2 regions of the Stenotrophomonas sp. 115C5 genome follow, and region 2 is predicted to be linked to the other one. Evidence: predicted binding sites of a transcription regulator. Region 2 holds the regulator's gene; the other holds the start of a gene.

Region 1 (10,993 bases), on a different contig from region 2:
GTCCGGATTCGACTGGTACAGGTTCGGTGCCTTGAATGCACGGGCGATACCCCCCTTCACCACCCAGTCGCTGTTGATGCGGAACTGCGCATTGAGGCTGGGGCTGGTGTTGTTGCCGAACTGGCTGTGGTGATCGAAGCGCAGGCCCGGGGTGACGATCCAGCGCTCACCCAGGTAGATGTTGTCTTCGACGAATACGGCGGTGGTCTGCGCATCGGACTTGCCGCGCGCGCGATCGGCCGACAGCCCCGGAATGCCGCCGCCGCTGCTGCTGGACTGGCTCATCGAGTACGGGTCGGTCAGGCGGCTGTCCAGGTACTCGAAGCCCAGCGTCCAGATGTTCTCGGCGCCGCCCAGCGTGGACGGGAAGCTCACTTCGCCGTCCAGTTGGTAGTTGCGCAGGCGCGAGGTCGACCAGTCGGTGCCGTTGAAGCTGCCCTCCGGGCCACCGGCCAGGCCTTCGTTGATGCGCGAGTTGTTCACCGCCTCCACTGCCGCCGTTACCCGCGAGGTCACATCACCCCAGCGGCCGCGATGGGTGATCGCGCCGGTGTTGCGGTACATGCGGTTGGTCTCGGCCTGCTGCTCGGCCAAGGCCCCCAGATCGATCGGTGTCGAGGTGCCGGTGGTGCTGACCGCGCGGTCACCTGCATAGATGTTGCCCTGGCGGCTGGTGCCGGCTTCGAACTCGACCACCTGGTTGGCGGTCACGTCCCAGCGCAGCAGCGCATTGATGTCGCGGTTCTTGACGCCCTCGCGGCCGGCCGGCGGCACCGCGTTCGGATTGGTCGCGAAGTCACGGTTGAGTTCCAGCGAATCGGCGTCGGTCTTGTTGAGATTGCCGTACAGGCGGAACGACAGGGTGTCGGTCATCGGCCCGCTCAGCTGCAGGCCGACGCGCTCGCTGCCGCCTTCGGCGCTGTGCTCGGGCACCAGGCCATACAGGTCGACCGCACCGGTCAGGTCGCCGGTCGGGCGCTTGGTGATGATGTTGACCACGCCGCCAGAAGCACCCGAGCCATAGCGTGCCGCTGCCGGTCCGCGCAGCACTTCGATGCGCTCGATCATTTCCGCTGGCACCCAGTTGGTGTCACCGCGGGTATTACGCTCGCCGCTACGCCCCATGCGCACCGCATCGCGTGCGCCGATGCGCTTGCCATCGACCAGGATCAGGGTGTTTTCCGGGCCCATGCCGCGCAGATCGATCTGGCGGTTGTTGCCGTACTGGCCCGAGGCACTGTTGCCGGTCAGGTTGACGCCGGGCATGGTGCGCAGCAGTTCGGCGATGTCGTTGGCCGGCGGGCGCCGGGCGATGTCCTCGGCGGTGATGGTCGAGGTACCCAGTGCCTGGCGCGCGATCTGCGAGGCGGTGACGTGCACCGTGTCGATATCGGTGGCGTCGGTTTCGGCCTGGGCGGTCAGGGCGCTACCCGCCAGCAGGGCGGCAACGGCAAGCGCCAGCGGGCGCGGCGAAAGGACAACGGCAGGAGACATGATCAGGACCTTCTGGCAGGGCTACGGGGCCTCTGGCAAAGGGCTTGAGGCAACGACGAGGGAGGCGGAGCAGTCCTGCAGGCACCTGCAGCCCGTTCCGTGCGCGCATTCTCCCACCAATGCGAGTGATTCTCAAATGCGTTCACTCATTGCCGCAGCGGCGCCGATGTGGTTTGCGCACCGTGCAACCCTGCACCGCGCGTAAACTGGCCGGCTAACCCGCCATCAACCGTACGCCGCCGCGGCCGATACCCGTGGTTTGCCGTACGCAGTCAGAGATCGACGTGGAACCACCCCAATTGGACGATGCCAGCCAGCCGCTGGCCGAGGCCTGGCAGCATTACCTGCTGCAGGCCGGCCCTGCCGCCACCGCGCTGCTCAGGGCCGCTGCCACCGATGCCCCACCCGCGCTGGCCCAGCGCTTTTACGAAGTGCTGCTGCAGGACGGGCGTGCACGCCGCTTCCTGTCCCACGACCAGGTCAAGCAGCGCCTGCAGCCGGCCATGCAGCGCTGGCTGGTGCAACTGCTGACCACCGACGCCTCCGGCATCGCCACCACCGTCGCCTCGCAGCGGGTGATCGGCGACGTACACGCGCGGGTCGGCATCCCGGTCGACCTGGTCACCCGCGGTGCGCGCGTGCTCAAGCACGAGCTGTTCGTGCGCCTGCGCGACGACGCGCCCGACAGCGCGACCGCGTTCGCCGCCATCGACTGCCTCAGCGCGATCATGGACATCGCCATGGAAGGCATGACCCTGGCCTACACCCATGCGCGCGAGCGCTCCACCCGTGCCGACGCCGCCTACCGGCTGTTCTCGCTGGTACAGAACGTCGGTACGGAACGCGAGCGTCAACGCGCACTGCTGCTGGACTGGGAGAACGCCCTGCTGTACGCACTCGCCGGTCATGTGCAGGCCAGCGACAACGCCAGCCTGGCCACCTCGGAGTTCGGCCTGTGGTTCACCCATAAGGGCATCCCCAGCTTCGGCGAAAGCAGCGAAACGCAGCAGGTGGGCCAGTTGATGGCCCGCATTGACGGCCACCTGCAGCGCGCGAGCGGCGATGCACCGGCGCAGCGACTGGCGGTACTGCCGGCCATCCGCGAGGATCTGGCTGCCATCCGCACCCTGATGACACTGCTGTTCGAGCGCATCGGCGAACTGGATGCCGGCAGCGATGCGCTGACCAATCTGCTCAACCGTCGCTTCCTGCCTACAGTGCTGCGCCGGGAAATCGAGCTGGCCACGCGCAACCGCACACCGTTCTCGCTGCTGCTGCTCGACCTGGATCATTTCAAGGCAATCAACGACGGCCATGGCCACGATGCCGGCGACCGCGCGTTGCAGCACGTGGCCGGCCTGCTCGGCCAGCTCACGCGTGGCAGCGACTACCTGTTCCGCTATGGCGGCGAAGAATTCGTGGTGGTGCTGGTGGCCGCCAGCGAATCGCAGGCGACCGTGATCGCCGAGAGCCTGCGCCGGCAGATCGCACAGTCGCCGGTAGCGCTGGCCAATGGCCAGGTGCTGGAACTGACCGCCAGCATCGGCGTGGCCGGTCACGATGGTCATCCGGATTACGAGCGGCTGATGGCACGTGCCGACGCCGCGATGTACGAAGCCAAGCGCAGCGGCCGCAACCGCGTGGTGGTGGCCAGCGAGGCATTGCAGGAAGCCCCCGGGCGGCGTGCGTTGCAGCGGTAACGCCGCGCGGCAGGCACCAGAGTCGACTGCCAGTCGACTATCGCGCGGAGCGCTGGCTTCTCGCGCTCCGCGGCAAGAGCAGTCGACCAACGGTCGACGCTACCGACAGCCGACGCCACCGACACCAACGTCAGCCGCTGCTTTCACCGCCACCACCCACCATGCTGCCCACCACAGCAGCGCCAGCAACGCGATGCCTGCCCCCAGCAGGCACACTGCGGGCCAGCCATGCCGCACCTGCATCCAGGGCCCCGCCGCCGCTCCTGCACCACTGCCCACCGCATAGAACAGCATGTACAAAGCCACCAGGCGCCCATGCTGTTCTGCCGGTGCACGCAGCAGCAATGCCTGGTTCGAAACATGCAGTGCCTGGCCGCCGAGGTCGAGCACGACCACACCCAGCAGCAGCAAGGACAGCGATTGCGGCAGGCCCAGCAGCGGCCACCACGCGACCAGCATCAGCAGCAGCGCGCCGAGGCTGACCCGATGTGCGAAACCGCAGTCCATCCAGTGCCCGACCCGCGCCGCCATCAACGCACCGACCACGCCGGCCAGGCCGAGCGCGCCGATGGCTGCGGTCGACCAGTGCAGCGGCGGTGCCGACAGCGGCAAGGGTGCCGCCGCCCAGAACACGTTGAGGCCGGCAAACAGCAGCACCGCCAGCGGCCCGCGCTCGCGCAGCGTCCGATTCCGGCGCAGCATGCCCAGCATCGAGCCCAGCATCGAGCCCAGCAGCTCGCGCCAGCGTGGAGGGACCAACGGCACCGGTACTGCGGGCAAGCGCCGCCACAGCAGCGCCGCCAATGCCGCCATCACCACCGCGGACAGCAGGTAGACCCTCTGCCAGCCAAAGGCCGCCGCCACCGTACCCGACACCACGCGCGCCAGCAGCAGGCCGATGAACACTCCGCCCTGCACCACGCCAACCATGCGACCGCGCTGCTCGGGCGGTGCCAGCGTGGCGGTGTAGGCGATCAGGCCCTGGGTCAGCGCCGTGCCCAGCAATCCGGCCAGCAGCATGCCCGACAACAGCCAGCTCGCCGTGCGCGACGCCGCCAGCCACAACAGGGCCAGCACCAGTGCGATCAGCTGCAGCCGCAGCAGGCGTCGCCGGTCACCGCGGTCCGCCAGCGGCAGCAGGCCAAGCAACGCCAGCACGCTGCCGGCCTGGGTGGCCGCCAGCACCGCGCCGGCCACGGCCCGGTCCAGTGCAAAGGCGCGTGCAAGCTGATCCAGCAGCGGCTGAGCGTAGTAGACATTGGCAACGCTGGCGCCGGCGGCAACCGCAAGCAGGACCAGCAGCGGACGGGGAAGAGATGCGGCACTCATCTTGTAGTTGCAATTTGAAACCGGGTGCAGGCTATCGCCATTGGTTTTAAACTGCAACCACATTCGGAGATACCCAGCATGCGCACCGACAGCCCCTGTCCTGTAGCCCGCAGTGCCGACCTGCTCGGTGACCGCTGGGCGTTGCTGGTGATCCGCGACGCGTTCGACGGCATCACCCGCTTCGGTGATTTCCAGCGCAGCCTCGGCGCGGCGCGCAACATCCTCAGCGACCGCCTGCGCCGGCTGGTCGAGGCCGGCATCCTGCAGCTGCGGCCGGCCTCCGATGGATCGGCCTACCAGGAGTACGTGCTCACCGCCGCCGGCCAGGAACTGTTCCCGCTGCTGGTCGCGCTGCGCCAGTGGGGAGAGCGCCATCGCTTCGGTACGGGCGAAGCCCATTCACAGCTGATCGAATTGGCGACGCGGCGGCCGCTGCCCTACATGCAGCCACGTGGGCGCGACGGCCAGCCGCTCCAGCCCGCCGCCGCCCGCGTGCGCAAGCTCAAGGACGACGGGCGCGACGCCTGACACGCCCATTCGCGCACACCGACGAACGCCCGCGCCGGTTAGCATCGGGTTTTTCCGCCGCTGGATGCCGCCGATGTCGCGCTATCGCCCTTCCCTGCTGACCGCCCTGCTGTTGCCGCTGCTGGCCTGCGCCACAGCAGCCACGCAGGCCCGCGAGGTTGCCGCGCCCGCCGACCACGTGCAGGCCGATGGCCCCTATGTGTTCCGCCAGGGCAACCAGTTGCAGGCCAGATGGATCTGCGACGACAAGGTCGAGTCGCACACGCTTGCCTCCGGGGCAGCAGGTACCGATATCGCCCCGCGCTGCGGCTACGAACACAGCGTGCACGTGGCTGCACCCAATGCACCTTCGATCTCCGTGCTGCCGGCCGTGCCGCGCATCGTTGCGCTGTCCGACATCCACGGCCAGTACCGGCTGCTGGTGCGCCTGCTGCGCGCCCACCAGGTCATCGACGCACAGGACCGCTGGGCGCTGGGCAAGGACACCCTGGTCATCGCCGGCGATGTGTTCGACCGTGGCCCGCAGGTGACCGAGGCGTTCTGGCTGCTGTATGGCCTGCAGCAGCAGGCGGCCGCCGCCGGTGGCGCAGTGCACTTCGTGCTCGGCAACCACGAGACCATGGTGCTGTACGACGACCTGCGCTACGTCAATCCGAAGTACCTGCGCAGTGCCCAGCTGCTGGGGCGCAGCTACCCTCAGTTGTATGGCGCCGACTCGGTGATCGGGCAGTGGCTGCGCACCCGTCCGGTGCTGCTGAAGATCGGCGACACCCTGTTCCTGCACGGCGGCATTTCGCCCGAGGCAGTACAACTGGCGCTGGACCCGGCGCGCACCAACGCGGCCTACCAGGCCACGCTCGGCCTGGCCAAGGCCGAAGTGAAGGCCGATCCGGCCACCGCACCGCTGTATGACGGCAAGACCAGCCCGATCTGGTACCGCGGCTACTTCGATGGGCGACTGGACACCGCAGGGGTGCAGGCCGTACTCGACCGCCTGCAGCTCACGCGCATCGTGGTCGGCCATACCTCGATGCCGCACGTCAGCAGCTTCCATGGCGACCGCGTGATTGCCATCGACAGCAGCATCAAGAACGGCGAGAACGGCGAACTGCTGTTCATCGAGGATGGCAGGCTCAGCCGTGGCCTGCTGGATGGCTCGCGGGTGCCGCTGGCGCTGGGTGAGCCGGGCCTGCAGGACTGAATGGAGGGACAGCGCGACGGCACCGGGCGGTGGCGGCCCGCTCCACCTTCACCCGGTTTGCGGCTACCCTCGGCAGCCGAGAGAGGCCCACCCCGTCCATCCGGTGGGCCTGACTGTTACAGGAGCCCCCGCGCATGCGCGTTCTGATTGCTGAAGACGACCCGGACATCGCCTCCGGCCTGTGCGCCTCGCTGCGCCGCCAGGGCCATGTGGTCGACCACGTCGACAACGGCGCGCACGCCGACGCCGCGCTGGGCTCGACCCAGTACGCGCTGCTGGTGCTGGACCTGGGCCTGCCACAGCTGGATGGCCGCGACGTGCTGCAACGCCTGCGCCAGCGCGGCGATGGCCTGGCGGTGCTGGTGGTGACCGCCCGCGATGGCCTGGCCGAGCGCGTGCGCGTGCTCGACCTTGGCGCCGATGACTACCTGGTCAAGCCGTTCGCACTGGACGAATTCGAAGCGCGCGTGCGTGCGCAGCTGCGCCGGGTCACCAGCAATGGCAACCCGGACCTGCGCATCGGCCGCCTGCGCATCGACCTGGCCGGGCATCGGGTATGGATCGACGACCAGTCGCTGGAACTGACCGCGCGCGAGTTCGGCCTGCTGTCGGCACTGGCGGTACGCGCCGAGCGCATCGTGTCGCGCGCGCAGCTGGTGGAAGCGCTGTGCGACTGGGGCCAGGACCTCACCGACAACGGCCTGGACATTGCCCTGCACCGCCTGCGCCGCAAGCTGCAGCCCGGCGGCATGGGCATCCGCACCGTGCGCGGGCTGGGCTACATGCTGGAAGACGCGCAGGACGAAAGCGCCCCGTGATCAGTGGCCCCCCCAGCCTGCGTCGGCGCCTGCTCGCCTTCCTGGCGTTGCCGATGCTGGGCCTGCTCACCTTCAACACGATCCTGGCCTATTACGTTGCGCTGGACTATTCCAACCGCATCCACGACCGCAACCTGATTGACGATACGCACTCGTTCGCGCAGATGCTGAGCACCATGCCGGTGACCAGCGACCTGTCTCCGCAGGCGCGCTTCCTGATCGAATACGACCCCGACGGCCATCGTTATTTCAACGTCGACAGCAGCCGCATGGGTACGCTCAGCGGCAATGCAGACTTCAGCCCGTACGCCCCTTCGCAGGACTGCACCGGCGTGCATCCGGCGCTGTACGACGGCAACCTCAATGGCCAGCAGGTGCGCATGGCCACCGTCTGCACGCAGGCGATGAACGATCCGCAGGACCAGCTGGCGGTGACCGTGGCCGAGAGCATGGCCGACCGCCGGCAGCGTGCGCGCGAGATCCTGATGATCATCATCCCGCTGATGACCATGCTGGCGCTGGGTACCGCGGCGCTGGTCTGGTTCGGCGTGACCTACGGCCTGCGCATTCTGACCCCGCTGAGGACCCGGCTGGCGCAGCGCCGCGGCGAACTGGCGCCGATCTCCGATGCCGACGTGCCGGAAGAGATCCAGCCGCTGATCAGCACCATCGACGATCTGTTCGCGCGCCAGGCGGAAATGATCACCCTGCAGAACCGCTTCATCGCCGATGCCGCACACCAGCTGCGTTCCCCATTGGCGGGCATGGCCCTGCACGTGGACCAGGCGCTGGCGCACGGCGACCCGGAAACGGTGCGCGAGGCACTGCAGCACATCCGCCGGCTCAACCAGCGCACCGCGCGGGTCAGCACCCAGCTGCTGGCACTGAGCCGGGCGCAGACCGTGCCGGAAACGGTCGAGGCATTGGATCTGGGCGTTCTGGTACCGCAGTGGGTCGGCATGCGGGTACCGGAAGCGATCCGTGATGGCATCGATCTGGGCTACCGCGGCAGCCCCCATCCGCTGCGTGTACTCGGCAACGGCGCCATGCTGCAGGAGGCGCTGGACAACCTGATCGACAACGCCCTGCGTTATGCCGGCCGCAATGCGACTGTCACGGTGGGCGTGCATGCGCTGGACGACAATGATGTCGAACTGTATGTGGAAGACAACGGTCCCGGCGTGCCCGACGACGTGATGCCACGGCTGGGCGAGCGCTTCTTCCGGGCGCCGGGCACCGCTGCCAGCGGCACCGGCCTCGGCCTGGCCATCGCGCATGAGGCGGTGGAGCACTTCGGCGGCCGCCTGAGCTTCCTGAACCGCCCCGGTGGCGGCTTGAAGGTCGCCATCACGCTGCCGCTGCTGAAGGCGCCCTGACCCGGCCCGGGGCGCTGAAAGGCTGGCGAAAATCGCGCTTGCGATCCTGCCATCCCCACTGCCGTCCCGGAGCCGCCAGGTGACCGAATCGCACGACTTCTTCCTCCCCGGTGGCCCACAGGGCGTGCTGCTGGTCCATGGCCTGACCGGCACCCCGGCGGAAATGCGCATGCTGGGCAAAGGGCTGAACAACGCCGGTTTCACCGTGCACGGCGTGCAGCTGCCCGGCCATTGCGGCAGCGTGGATGACCTGCTGGCAACCACCTGGGAACAGTGGTATCAGGGCGTGGAAGATGCGGCGGCAACCCTGCGCGGCAAGGTCGACCAGCTGTTCGTCGGTGGCCTTTCGATGGGCGCAGTGCTGTCGCTGGCCCTTGCTGCGCGTCGTCCCGAGTGGGTGTCCGGCGTCGGCGTATACGGCGCCACCTTCCGCTATGACGGCTGGAACATCCCCGCCGTGGCCCGCTTCTCGTTCCTGCTGCCGTGGTTCAAGCGCTTCAACATCGGCCGCGACCGCATGTTCATGGAAGAACCGCCGTACGGCCTGCGTGACGAGCGCCTGCGTGCGCAGGTGAGCGCCGCCATGCTGTCCGGCGACAGCGCGGCGGCCGGCCTTCCGGGCAACCCCTGGCACGCGCTGGCCGAGATGCGCGCCCTGAGCAACTGGACCCGCCGCCACCTGCACCAGGTCACCGCACCGTGCCTGGTGATGCACGCCCGCGAAGACGACGTGGCCAGCATGGGCAACGCCGAGCTGGTGATGTCGCGGGTCAGCGGCCCGAAGGAGCTGGTGGTGCTGGAAGACAGCTACCACATGATCACCATCGACCGCGAACGCCGCGACGTGATCCGCCGCAGCGCGCGCTTTTTCACCGAGATCGGTGAACGCACGGGCGTGCTCAAGGCGGTGGCCTGAAATGGGGGCACTTGCCACGCTGCTGTGGCTGGCCAATGTGGTACTCGATACCGGTGGCCAGCTCGCCTTCAAGGCCGCCGCCAGCGATCCGCAGGAAGGCGAAGGACTGCAACGCTGGAAACACATGCTCAGCCGCCCCTGGCTGTGGATCGGCATCGCCTGCTACGTGCTTGAGTTCGTCGCCTGGATCGCGTTCCTGTCGCTGGTGCCGTTGTCCAAGGGCGTGCTGCTCGGCTCGATCAACATCGTCGCGCTGATGATCGCCGGCCGTTTCCTGTTCCGCGAGAAACTCACGCCGCTGCGGGTGACCGGCATGTTGCTGGTAACCGCAGGCGTGGCGGTGGTGGGGGCCGGCTCATGAGGCGCCTCTATGTCATCGGCTTCCCGCTGCTGATGGCCTTCGACACGCTGGCCCAGCTGTGCTTCAAGTACGCCGGTGATGCCGCGCTGCCGGTCGAGGCCAATACCGCGTGGCTGCTGCGCGTGCTGTCGCAGCCGTGGGTGTACGGCGCCATCCTCGGCTACGTGGGTGCATTCTTCACCTGGATGAGCCTGCTGCGGCATGCGCCGATCGGCCCCGCATTCGCCGCCTCGCACCTGGAAGTGATCAGCGTGCTGCTGCTGTCGGCGTGGCTGTTGAACGAGCCGCTGACGCTGCACCATCTGCTCGGTGCGGTGCTGATCGTGGCCGGCATCGTCTGCCTCGGCCGCGCGGAAGCCGACGACCCGCACAGCCCCGCCGAAAGCGCTGCGTGAGCACGCTGCGATGAGCCTGTTAGCGCGCGAACTGCCCCCGACGGCTGGCCTGCCGATGCAGGCCAGCGATTTCCTGCCCGGGGGTGGCGACCTGCGCGACGTCCTGGCCAGCCAGCTCGGCACACCGCCGCTGCAGCTGACCTGTTCCGGTACGCACGCGCTGCTGATCGCGCTGCGTACGCTTCGCAAGCATGCACCCAAGCGCGACACCGTGATCCTGCCGGCCTATACCTGCCCGCTGGTGCCGATCGCGGTGCACAGCCTGGGCCTGCGCGTGCAGCTGTGCGATACCCGCCACGGCCATTTCGACTTCGACCCCGGCCAGCTCAAGCGCCTGGCCGATGCGCGCACGCTGGCGATCCTGCCGACCCACCTCGGCGGGCGCATCGCCGATGTCGAGCTGGCCTGCGAGGTTGCGCGCGGCGCCGGCGCCTGGGTGATCGAGGATGCCGCACAGGCGCTCGGCGCACGGGTCGGCAACAGCAGTGTCGGCCTGCGTGGCGATATCGGATTCTTCAGCCTCGCCGCCGGCAAGGGCCTGAGCCTGCACGAAGGCGGCCTGCTGGTCAGTCGCGATGACGAGCTGCGTGCCGCGCTGGCCGAACATGCCGCCGAACAGGTGCGCTTCAGCCTGCGCTGGGAACTGCTGCGCAGTGTGCAGCTGCTCGGCCTGGCCGCCTGCTATCGGCCATCGCTCCTATCGCTGGTGTATGGAAATCCGCTGCGCAGTGCGTTGCAGCGTGGCGACCTGGAAGAAGCGGTCGGTGACATTTTCCCGCTGGAAATTCCGCAGCACCGGGTCAGCCAGTGGCGGCAGAACATCGGTGCCCATGCCGCGCGGCGATTGCCTGCCTTCCTGCAGGCCGGACGCCTGC
Region 2 (10,993 bases):
GGCGCCGATGATGCCGAGGGTCGGTGCGTAGATGCCCATCGCTTCAAAGACCTTGGCGCCGGCCTGGTCCTGATGCTCCTGGCTGCCCAGTTCGATTTCCAGCATGTGCCGCATCGATTCGGGTTCAACGCCATCGACCAGCAGCTGCAGGCCCTTGCGCAGGAACGGGTCCTGCTGCGCTTCCACCTGCGACTCCAGGCCCAGCAGGCCCTGGCGGCGGGCGATGTTGCTCCACTCGACGATCTGCTGGATCAGTTCGCGGCGATCACTGTGCGGCGGGCGCACGACCCAGCGCACGATCTTGAACGCATGCTTGAACACCGCCGGCGAGGTATGCAGCAGGATCGCGGCGACGGTGCCGACGATGACGATCACGAACGCCGCAGGCGACCACAACGACGCCAGGCCGGCGCCCTTGAGGATGCTGCCACCGACCAGCGAGGCCAGGGCGAGAAAGAGTCCAATGAGGCTGAGTCTATCCATGGTTCCGGTATCGGCGTGTATGAATGGGACTTGAGACACCGGTAGATCGCGTACAGACGGTAGTCACAGTTTTCGGGTCGCCGGGCGACGCCCGGCGGGGGTCATCGCAGTCCGTCCACGTCCAGGATCAGGGCCATGCGACCATCGCCGATCAAGGTTGCACCTGCATAACCACGCAGGCCGCGCAGGGCTTTCGGCAGCGGCTTGATGACCACTTCCTCGCGCCCGCGCACCTGGTCCACGACCAGCCCGAAGCGCGCTTCGCCGGCCTGCAGCACCACGATGGTCAGCAGGGGCGAGGCGGCCGGCGTCACATCCAGCCACTGGCGCAGATCGACCAGCGGCAGGGTGTGCGAGCGGCGGTCGAGCACGGCACGGCCATCGAACCAGCCCAGCGACGTGCGCGGTGCGTGCAGCACTTCCATCACGCGCGCCAGCGGCAGCGCGTAGACGTCCTCGCCGGCCTGCACCAGCAGGGTTGGCAGGATCGCCAGGGTCAGCGGCACGCGGATCAGGAAGCGGCTGCCACGGCCCAGCTCCGACTGGATCTGGATCTGGCCGCTCAGTTCGCGGATGCGTGACTGCACCACGTCCATGCCGACGCCGCGGCCGGAGATGTCGGTGACCTGCTGCTTGGTCGAGAAGCCAGGCAGGAACACCAGGTGCAGGCATTCCTCGCTGCTCAGGCGCGCGGCCGCTTCCGGATCGATCAGGCCCTTCTCGCGTGCCTTGGCACGCAGCTTTTCGGGGTCGATGCCGGCGCCATCGTCCTGCACCTCGATGCTGACGTAGTCACCTTCCTGCTGCGCCGAAAGCCGCACGTGGCCCATCCGCGGCTTGCCCTGCGCCTCGCGCAGGTCGGGCATTTCCACGCCATGGTCGATGGCGTTGCGGACCAGGTGCACCAGCGGGTCGGCCAGCGCTTCGACCAGGTTGCGGTCGAGCTCGGTCTCGGCGCCGATCAGTTCCAGGTCCACTTCCTTCTTCAGCGAGCGGGCGACGTCGCGGGCCACCTTGGGGAAGCGGGAGAACACCTTGCCCACCGGCTGCATGCGGGTACGCATCACCGCCGACTGCAGGCGGGCCGTGGCGATGTCCAGTGTGGACACGGCGCGGTCCAGCTCTTCATCGCGCAGGCGTGCACGCAGGGTCTTGAGCCGATTGCGTGACAGCACCAGTTCGCCGATCAGGTTGACGATCGCGTCCAGGCGCTTGGTGTCTACGCGTACGGTATGTTCGGCCTCGGCCAACGGTTTGGCGGCCGGCTTTGCCACCGGTGCCGGTGTGGCGACCGGGCGCGGGGCTGCAACCGGCGCCGGTGCCACGGCGGCAGCAGGCTTGGTGCCCGGTGCGGCGCCACCGTGCAGCTGGTCGAGCAGGGCTTCGAACTCGTCTTCGCTGATCAGTCCGTCGTCGGCCTTCTTCGCCGGTGCGACCGCGGTCGGCGCGTTGCCACCATGCAGCTGGTCGAGCAGGGCCTCGAATTCGTCGTCGGTGATCAGGTCGCTGCCACCCGCGGCGGGTGCTGCTGCGGCGGCGGGTGCCGCCACGGCACCGCCGTGCACGTCGAACTGGGCGATCAGGTCCGGCGGCGCATAGCCCGGCTCGGTGCCGGAGGAAACTGCATCCAGCATCGACTGCAGGTAGTCCAGCGATTGCTGGGCCGCGTCGAAGTGATGGGCCTGCAGCACTGCCTGGCCGGCACGCGCGGCGCCCAGCGCTTCTTCAGCGGCATGGCACAGCTCCACCATGGCGGTGACGCCGAGGAAGCCGGCGCCGCCCTTGAGCGTGTGATAGCCGCGGAACACCGCGTTGAGCTGATCGCTGTCCTGCGGTGCCTGCTCCAGCGACACCAGCTGTTCGCCGAGGCGATCCAGGATTTCCTGTGCCTCGATGATGAAATCGGCAGTGATGTCGTCGGATACCGCGCTCATGCTTACAGCCCCAGATCCGACAACAGGTCGTCGGCGTCGTTCTGCGAGACCGCGTGGCGGTCCAGTCCCTTCAGTGCCGGCCCGGCCAGTTCCGGGTCGGAGCGATGCTGTTCCGGCGGCAGGCCGAGCGCGCCGAAGCCTTCGTGCACGCGGCGGACGATGCCGACCACGCGACGGATGATCTGCCCGGTCAGGTCCTGGTAGCTCTGGGTCAGGGCGATCTCGGTCAGGTTGTGGCGGATGCGCTCGAGCTGCGCGTCCTGGCCCGGCTGCAGGCCTTCGGCGCGCAGCTGTTCGGTCAGGTTGCGGCATTCCTCGGCCAGGTCCAGGGTGCGGTGCGTGGCCTGTTCGGTCATCGCCACCACGTGGTCCAGGCGCGCGCAGGCATCGTCCAGCTCGCCGGCTTCGCTCGGCACGGTCGGCAGTTCACCCAGCGCCTGTCCCAGCTCGCGGGCCAGCCGCGAAAGACCGCTCATCATCGGCTGCGTGCGCAGCGCGACCAGTCCGTCGATGCGTTGCCGCCAGGCGGCTTCGTCACCGGACTCCAGCGCGTCCAAGGCCTCCTGCAGGCGCAGGGCGAGGGCGTTCTTGTCGACCGTGGTATCCATCAGGCGCTGGCCGCCAGGCGTTCGAAGATCTTGCCCAGCTTCTCTTCCAGCGTCTGCGCGGTGAACGGCTTGATGATGTAGCCGTTCACGCCGCTCTGGGCGGCTTCGATGATCTGCTCGCGCTTGGCTTCGGCGGTGACCATCAGCACCGGCAGCGTCTTCAGCTTGGCGTCGGCGCGGATCGCCTTCAGCAGCTCGATGCCGGTCATCACCGGCATGTTCCAGTCGGTCACCACGAAATCGAACGGCTGGCTCTGCAGCAGCGACAGCGCGGCATGCCCGTCCTCGGCTTCGGCGGTATTGGTGAAGCCCAGATCGCCCAGCAGGTTCTTGACGATTCGACGCATGGTCGAGAAGTCGTCGACGATCAGGATGCGCATGTTCTTGTTCAAAGCAGAATTCCTTTGTTGTTCATTCCGGACGGCCGGGGGCAGCCGCCTCGGGGATGTTCATTCTTCGAGGCCGGCGTCGGCGGCCTCGAACAGCTTCAGCCGGCCACGCAGGCGCAGTACCGCCTGGCCGTGGATCTGGCAGACCCGCGACTCGCTCACACCGAGCACCGCGCCGATCTCCTTCAGGTTCAGTTCCTGCTCGTAGTACAGCGAGAGCACCAGCTGTTCGCGCTCGGGCAGGTGGCCGATGGCCTTGCCCAGCTCGCGACCGAACTCGCCGCGCTCCAGCACCTGCTGCGGGGTTGGGCCGCCCTGGGCTACGGTGTCCAGCTCGCCCTGGTCCTCGATGCGCGATTCAAGGCTCAGTACCTGGCCACGGGCAGCGTCTTCCATCAGCCGCAGGTACTCGGGCAATGGCATCTCCATCGCGGCGGCCACTTCGGTGGCGCTGGCGGCACGGCCACTGCTCTGTTCCAGGCGGCGGATGGTGGCGGCGGCATCACGTGCACGGCGGTGCACCGAGCGCGGCACCCAGTCGCCACGGCGGATCTCATCGATCATCGAGCCGCGGATGCGGATCGAGGCGTAGGTCTCGAACGAAGCACCCTGGTCGGCGTCATAGCTGCGCGAGGCTTCGATCAGCCCCATCATGCCGGCCTGGATCAGGTCGTCGACCTCGACGCTTGCCGGCAGGCGTGCGGCCAGGTGGTGGGCGATGCGCCGCACCAGGTCCGAATGCTGGGCGATGACCTCGTTGGCCGCCGTGCGCTGGACTTCCCGGTACTGGGCTGCGCCTTTCATGCGGCCACCCCGCGCTGCTTGAGGATACGCTCGAGGAAGAACTCGACGCCGCCACGCGGTTCGGTCGGCGCCTGCCAGCGTGCGGTGCGGCGGGCAATCTCGGTGATCGCCAGCGCGGCCGGGCTGGACGGGTAGGCCTTCACCACCGGCTGCTGGCGCTGCACCGACAGACGCAGCCAGTCATCCTGCGGCACGCAGCCCAGGTAGTTCAGCGAGACATCGGCAAGGAACTTCTCGCACACGCGGGTCAGCTTCTCGTACAGCACGCGGCCTTCGTTGGGGTCGCGTACCATGTTGGCAACCACCTGGATGCGGTCCACGCCGCGCTCGCGCGACAGCACCTTGATCAGCGCGTAGGCGTCGGTGATCGAGGCCGGCTCGTCACAGACCACCACCACGGTGTCCTGCGCGGCCTGGCAGAAGGTCAGCACGCCATCGGTGATGCCGGCGGCGGTGTCGACCACCATGATGTCCAGTTCGCGTTCCAGCTCGGAGAATACGTTGACCAGGCCGACGTGCTCGGCCGGGGCCAGTTCGGCCATGTGGCGGCGGCCAGATGCGGCCGGGACCACCAGCACGCCGTTCGGGCCTTCGACGATGACGTCATCCAGCGTGCAGCGGCCGGCGACCAGGTCTGCCAGGGTAAAGGTGGGGTTCAGGCCCAGGATCACGTCGATGTTGGCCAGGCCGAGGTCGGCGTCCAGCAGCAGCGTGCGCTTGCCCATGCCAGCCAGCGCCACGGCCAGGTTGGCCGAAACGTTGGTCTTGCCCACGCCGCCCTTGCCGCCAGTGACGGCAATGGTGCGCACAGGGCCGAGCGGCTCGCTGCGGGTGGCCGACAGCGGGAAGGTCTTGGTCAGCTTGGCGTACTCACGCGACGGCATGGTTCAACTCCGGGTTGCAGGGCATATCGGCCGCGCGGCGCAAATCTTCAAGGCGAAGTACGAGATTGGCTGCACTGGCCCGGTGCAGGTCCTCCGGAACGTCCTGGCCATCGGTCACCCAGGTGATCGGCAGGGCGTGGTCCACGGCCACCGACAGGGCATTGCCGAAGCGGCCGGTCTCGTCCAGCTTGCTCAGTACCAGGCCCTGCAGGTTGGCAGCGCCGAAGCGGCGGACCACCTCGTCCATGTCGCCGAAGCTGGTATTGGCCGGCAGCACCAGCAGCGTGCGGACCTGGCGGGCGGCGCGCAGCCACTGCAGCTGGGCGGCCAGTGCGCGGTCGCGCGGGCCCAGGCCGGCGGTGTCGATCAGTACCAGCTTGTAGTCCTTCAGGCGTTCCAGCAGCTGGTCCAGGTCGGTGCCGCTGTTGGCCTCGTGCACCGCGATGCCGAGCTGGCGGCCGTAGCCGTACAGCTGCTCGCGGGCACCGATGCGGGTGGTGTCGGTGGTGACCAGGGCCACATCACGCGGCGCGTGCTTCTCGGCGAAGCGCGAGGCCAGCTTGGCGATGGTGGTGGTCTTGCCGGCGCCGGTCGGGCCAACCAGGGCGATCACGCCACCTTCCTCCAGCGGGTCGACCGGGGCGATCGGCAGCTTGCGCGAGATCAGCCCCAGCATCAGGCCGCGGCCGCGGTGAGCCTCGGTCTCCAGCGGGATCTGCATGGCCACGTCGCGGGCCAGGCCGGCGTCGAAGCCGTACTCGTCCATCAGGTCCAGCGCAGTAGCGCGCACCGGGCAGCCGCGCAGGCGCTCGTCGGTGAAGCGGTTCATTTCGCGCTCGATCACATGGCGCATGCCGGCCACTTCCTGGCGCAGCTGGCGGATCTCGGCGTCGTCCTGGGCAACCACGGTCAGCGTCGGTGCCGGGGCCAGTACCGGTGCCGGGCTGGTTTCGTCACTGGCTTCAGCCGGTGCCGGTTCGCTGGCGGTGATCCCGGGCTGCACATCAGCCACAGCAGCGGTCGGCAGCGGTGGCGGCTGCACAGCCGGTGCCGGGCTTTCGTGATGCGCCTCGTGCGGCGGATCGATCTGGAAGTGGGCGCGGTTGGCCGGCACAGCGTTGGCAGGTGCCGGTGCAACGGAGGCTTCAGCGTACGGAGCGAAGATCTGTTCCGGCAGCGCCGGTTCGTTGACGGCGGCGCGCGCCAGGGTGGCGGCAAAGCCAGTGCTGCCACGGGTCGGCACGATCTCGTCGGCGCTGTCCAGGGTGCGGCCGGTGGCACCAACGGCCGCACGGGCGAGGGCGGCCACGGCCGAGGTGGTGGCGGCGACCGGTTCCGGCGCCGGGGTGCTGCTGCGGCGGCGGGTGACGGCGGCGATCACCGCGTCGGCGGCGGTGCGCGGCTTGGGCGCCGGCGGCGGAGCGACGTCACGGCGCGAGGCTTCCAGTGCACGCTGCACGGCGCTCTCGTCATAGTTCGCGGCGGCGACGATCTCGATGCCTTCCTCGATCCGGCGGTTGGACAGGATCACGGCGTCAGGACCATGTTCCTTGCGCACCAGGTTCATGGCCGAGCGCATGTCGGCGGCGACGAATCGTTTGATTTTCATGCTGTGGTCACGGGACGAAGACGGCGGGGTGGCGGTCGGAGAACTCGGGTGGTCGGTGGTCTGCACGGTGCGGGTTCCCCTTGGTATCTGTCTGTTGCGTTGGTTCGAAAGTGGTGTCTGTTTTCTGGCGCATCGGAGAGCGGTGTCAGCTGATCGTTCCGACCAGCTTCAGGCGCTTGTCCTCCGGCACCTCGCTGTACGCCAGGACCGACAGCGACGGAACGCTGTGGCGGACCAGGCGCGCCAGCGCGGCGCGCACCGGGCCCGGTACCAGCACGACTGCCGGCTCGTTTCGCGCTTCCTGCTTGCTGACACATTCGGCCAGGCTCTGGTGCAGTCGCTCAGCGAGTCCGGGTTCCAGCGCGGCGCCGTTGCCCTGCGTGGACTCCTGCAAGACACGTTCCAATTGCGGGTTGAGGGTGAACACCGGCAGCTCCGCCGACATTCCGGCGATCTCCTGCACGATGAAGCGGCCCAGTGCGGTGCGCACGGCGGCGGTCAGCACAGCCGGGTCCTGGCTGTTCGGCGCGTGTTCGACCAGGGCTTCGGCGATCTTGCGCAGCTGGCGGATCGGAATGCGCTCGACCAGCAGGTTCTGCAGCACGCGCACCACCGCCGACAGCGGCAGAGCCTTTGGCGTCAGATCTTCGACGAGCTTGGGCGCGCTCTTGGCCAGGTTGGCCAGCAGGTGCTGCACTTCCTCGTGGCCGAGCAGTTCAGGTGCGTGTTCGCGGATCAGGTGCGAGAGGTGGGTAGCGACCACGGTGGCCGGGTCGACCACGGTGTAGCCCAGCGTTTCGGCCTGGGCGCGCTGGTGCGGCTGGATCCAGGTGGCATCCAGGCCGAACGCGGGGTCCTTGCCGGCGATGCCTTCCAGCGCGCCGAGCGCACTGCCCGGGTCCAGTGCCAGTTCGCGGTCCGGATGGATCTCGGCGGTGGCCACCGGCACGCCGTGCACCAGCACGCGGTAACCATTGGCCGGCAACTCCAGGTTGTCGCGGATGTGCACCGAGGGAATCAGGAAGCCCACGTCCTGGGTCAGCTTGCGGCGCACGCCCTTGATGCGCGCCATCAGTTCACCGCCCTGGTTGCTGTCCACCAGCGGAATCAGCCGGTAGCCGACCTCCAGGCCCAGCGGATCGACCGGGCGCAGCTCGTCCCAGCTCAGCTCGGCGGTTGGTGCCGGCGCGGCAGGGCGGCCCAGCGCATTGAGTGCGGCGGCGTCGTTGCCTGCGGCTGCCGGATCGGTGGCGGCGGTCTTGCCCTTGCGGTAGACCTTCCAGGCGATGAAGCCGAGGATCGCGGACAGCGTCAGGAAAGCGACGTTGGGCATGCCCGGCACCAGGCCGACCACGCCGATGATGCCGGCGGTGATCGCCAGTGCGCGGTACTGGCCGAACACCTGGCCGGTCATGGCCTGGGCCATGTCCTGCGAACGCGAGGCGCGGGTGACCAGCATCGCCACTGCGCTGGACACCAGCAGTGCCGGCAGCTGCGCCACCAGGCCGTCACCGATGGAGAGCAGGGTGTAGGTGGCGGCGGCGTCGCCGAACGGCATGCCATGCTGCAGCACGCCCACGGCCAGGCCGCCGAGCATGTTGATGAACAGGATCAGGATGCCGGCGATGGCGTCGCCGCGGATGAACTTGCTGGCGCCGTCCATCGCGCCGTAGAAGTCGGCTTCCTCGCGGACTTCTTCACGGCGCAGCTTGGCTTCTTCACGCGTCAGCAAACCGGCGTTGAGGTCGGCGTCGATCGCCATCTGCTTGCCCGGCATGGCGTCCAGGATGAAGCGCGCGGTCACTTCCGAGACGCGGCCGGCGCCCTTGGTGATGACCACGAAGTTGATGATGGTGAGGATCGCGAACACCACGATGCCGACCGCGTAGTTGCCGCCGATCACGAATTCGCCGAAGGCGGCGATGACCTTGCCCGCGGCGTCGTGGCCGTTCTGGCCGTTGAGCAGGATGACGCGGGTGGACGCCACGTTCAGTGCCAGCCGCAGCATGGTGGTGATCAGCAGCACGATCGGGAAGATGGTGAAGTCCAGCGGGCGCTTCACGTAGACCACCGCCAGCAGCACCATCAGCGAGATGGCGATGTTGAAGGTGAACAGCGCATCGAGCACCGGCGCGGCCAGCGGCACCACGACCATGGCCAGCAGGGCCAGCACGATCAGCGGTGCGCCAAGGCCCTGACGGATCATTTCCAGGGCGCGGCGGGTGTTGAAACCGGTGGAGGGCTGGGCGCTCACGGGCGGCCTCCCTTGCCGAATTCATCCACCTGGATGTGCGGGGCGTCCGGCATCGGGCCAGTGCGCCAGGCGCGCAGCTGGTAGACGTATGACAGGACCTGGGCGACGGCCGAATACAGTCTCACGGGGATTTCCTTTCCGAGTTGGCCTTCCCGATACAAGGCGCGTGCCAAAGGCGGGGCGGAGACGATCGCGACCTTGTTGCCGTCGGCCACTTCACGGATGCGCAGGGCGGTCTCGTCCACGCCCAGCGCAACCACGGTCGGGGCGTTCATGGCACCACCTTCGTACTTCAGGGCCACCGCGTAGTGGGTGGGGTTGACCACCACCACGTCGGCGGTGGGTACCGCTTCCATCATCCGGCGGTTGGCCATCTGCTGCTGCAGCTGGCGGATGCGGCCCTTGACCTCGGGGCTGCCCTCGCTTTCCTTCATTTCCCGGCGCAGCTCTTCACGCGTCATCTTCAGCTTGCGCATCCAGTTCCAGCGCTGGTACGGCGCGTCGATGGCGGCCAGCACCAGCATGGCGCCGGCTGTGGCCAGCAGCAGGCGCAGGGTGAAGCCGAGGCCGTCGGTGATGGCGGTCTCCAGCGGGTGGTGGATCAGCCCGCGCAGGGTGTCGAAGCCGGTCCAGACCACCATCCCGGCAGCAACACCGACGAAGGCCACGCGCAGCAGCGATTTGGTGAACTCGGCGATGGCCTCCGGGCCATACAGGCGCTTGAGCCCGCTCATCGGGTTCATGCGGTTGATGTCGGGCAGCAACGCCTTCTGCGACCAGCGCAGGCCACCCATCACCAGCGGTGCGACGAAACTGGCCAGCAGGCAGACCAGCACCAGCGGTGCGATCACCAGCATGAACTGCAGCAGCAGGTCGCCGAAGTGGCCGAACAGTTCCTTCGGGTTCTGCCGAAGGCTCTGTTCCGGGCTGAGCGCCTGCTTCATCCAGGCCGTTGCGCCGCGGCCGATCGAGCCGCTCATGGCCATCACCGCCAGTACGCCGGCACCGAACACGGCGGCGGTGCCGAGTTCGCGCGAGCGCGGCAGGTTGCCCTGTTCACGGGCATCGCGCAGGCGTTTTTCGGTCGGTTGTTCGGTCTTTTCGCCGGCGGATTCGTTCTCGGACATCACGGGCACTGCGGCAGGGGATGCCGGGGTGCGTGCAAGAACTGTTCCACGCATGGCGTGGATCTACCGACGGCCCGTCTTGTAGAGCCGAGCCCACGCTCGGCTGCGGTTGGGTCCAGGCGCGAAGCGCAGCCGAGCGTGGGCTCGGCTCTACCGGAGGGTGCTGCAGGAATCGTTCCGTGATGGCGGGCGGCGGCACGGGTAACGCCGGGCCGTGCCCGGCGCAATCACCCGTCCGGCGTCACCAGCTGCAGCGGAATCGACAACACGCTGTCGCTGTGCCACTCCACGTGCAGGGGGGCACCTGCATCTGCAACGCTCTCGTCGCTGACATCGCGGCCGGTGCCGTGATTTACCTGGTGCATGGCGTCCTTCAGCACATCCACCTTCACCAGCAGGCGGCTGCCTGCAGCCAAGCGGCGGGCGACCATGCGCGTGCGGTCGAAGGGCAGGTGGGTCCATTGCCCCGGCTGCAGCAACTGGCGCGTGCTCGGGTCACGCACGTGGCTGGCCCGGCCCAGGTAGTAGGACAGCTGCATCCGGCGTCCATCGGCGAGCAGCTCGTACAGGGTGACGGTGAAATCGAAGTCGCGCTTGTTGAGGCGGACCTTCAGGTCGCCAGAGAAGCTGCCGATCAGGTCCATCGGTGCGGTGAACGGTTCGGAGGCGAAGGCCAGCGCGGTATCAGCTTCATCCTGTGCTGCGACGATGGGGAACGGGTAGTAGCCATGCCGCATTTCATTGCGGTCGGCCAGGTCCACGGTCTGCCCCAGCTGGCCCGGCGCTGGCGGCTGTTCCTGCAGGCGGTGGTAGCCATCGGCCGAAGCGGGTGCGGCCGACAGGTGGTAGCGGCGGTGGGCACCCGCGGCGGCGTCCAGCGTTGCCGCATGCCCCCAGCGGT

What was found. The regulator FliA, encoded in region 2, starts transcription of late flagellar genes. The targets are predictions, from matches to a motif close to TAAAGTTTNNCNNNCNNNGGCCGATAA.
Region 1: a site for FliA is predicted at 1,720-1,746, ahead of AC13FN_RS01645 (GGDEF domain-containing protein). Genes of this name have one in related genera too.

The regions. Positions count from the first base shown of each region.
Region 1 is NZ_JBSPUQ010000001.1:346,665-357,657, forward strand. It holds gene AC13FN_RS01640 (TonB-dependent siderophore receptor) at 1-1,494, opposite strand, end outside; gene AC13FN_RS01645 (GGDEF domain-containing protein) at 1,779-3,194, shown strand; gene AC13FN_RS01650 (MFS transporter) at 3,294-4,523, opposite strand; gene AC13FN_RS01655 (winged helix-turn-helix transcriptional regulator) at 4,602-5,051, shown strand; gene AC13FN_RS01660 (metallophosphoesterase) at 5,125-6,252, shown strand; gene AC13FN_RS01665 (response regulator) at 6,387-7,070, shown strand; gene AC13FN_RS01670 (sensor histidine kinase) at 7,067-8,446, shown strand; gene AC13FN_RS01675 (alpha/beta hydrolase) at 8,526-9,362, shown strand; gene AC13FN_RS01680 (EamA family transporter) at 9,364-9,723, shown strand; gene AC13FN_RS01685 (DMT family transporter) at 9,720-10,118, shown strand; gene AC13FN_RS01690 (DegT/DnrJ/EryC1/StrS family aminotransferase) at 10,129-10,993, shown strand, end outside.
Region 2 is NZ_JBSPUQ010000004.1:13,636-24,628, forward strand. It holds gene AC13FN_RS06895 (flagellar motor protein) at 1-483, opposite strand, end outside; gene AC13FN_RS06900 (chemotaxis protein CheW) at 585-2,417, opposite strand; gene AC13FN_RS06905 (protein phosphatase CheZ) at 2,420-3,025, opposite strand; gene cheY (chemotaxis response regulator CheY) at 3,025-3,417, opposite strand; gene AC13FN_RS06915 (RNA polymerase sigma factor FliA) at 3,475-4,218, opposite strand; gene AC13FN_RS06920 (MinD/ParA family ATP-binding protein) at 4,215-5,102, opposite strand; gene flhF (flagellar biosynthesis GTPase FlhF) at 5,089-6,711, opposite strand; gene flhA (flagellar biosynthesis protein FlhA) at 6,857-8,917, opposite strand; gene flhB (flagellar biosynthesis protein FlhB) at 8,962-10,092, opposite strand; gene AC13FN_RS06940 (CocE/NonD family hydrolase) at 10,320-10,993, opposite strand, start outside.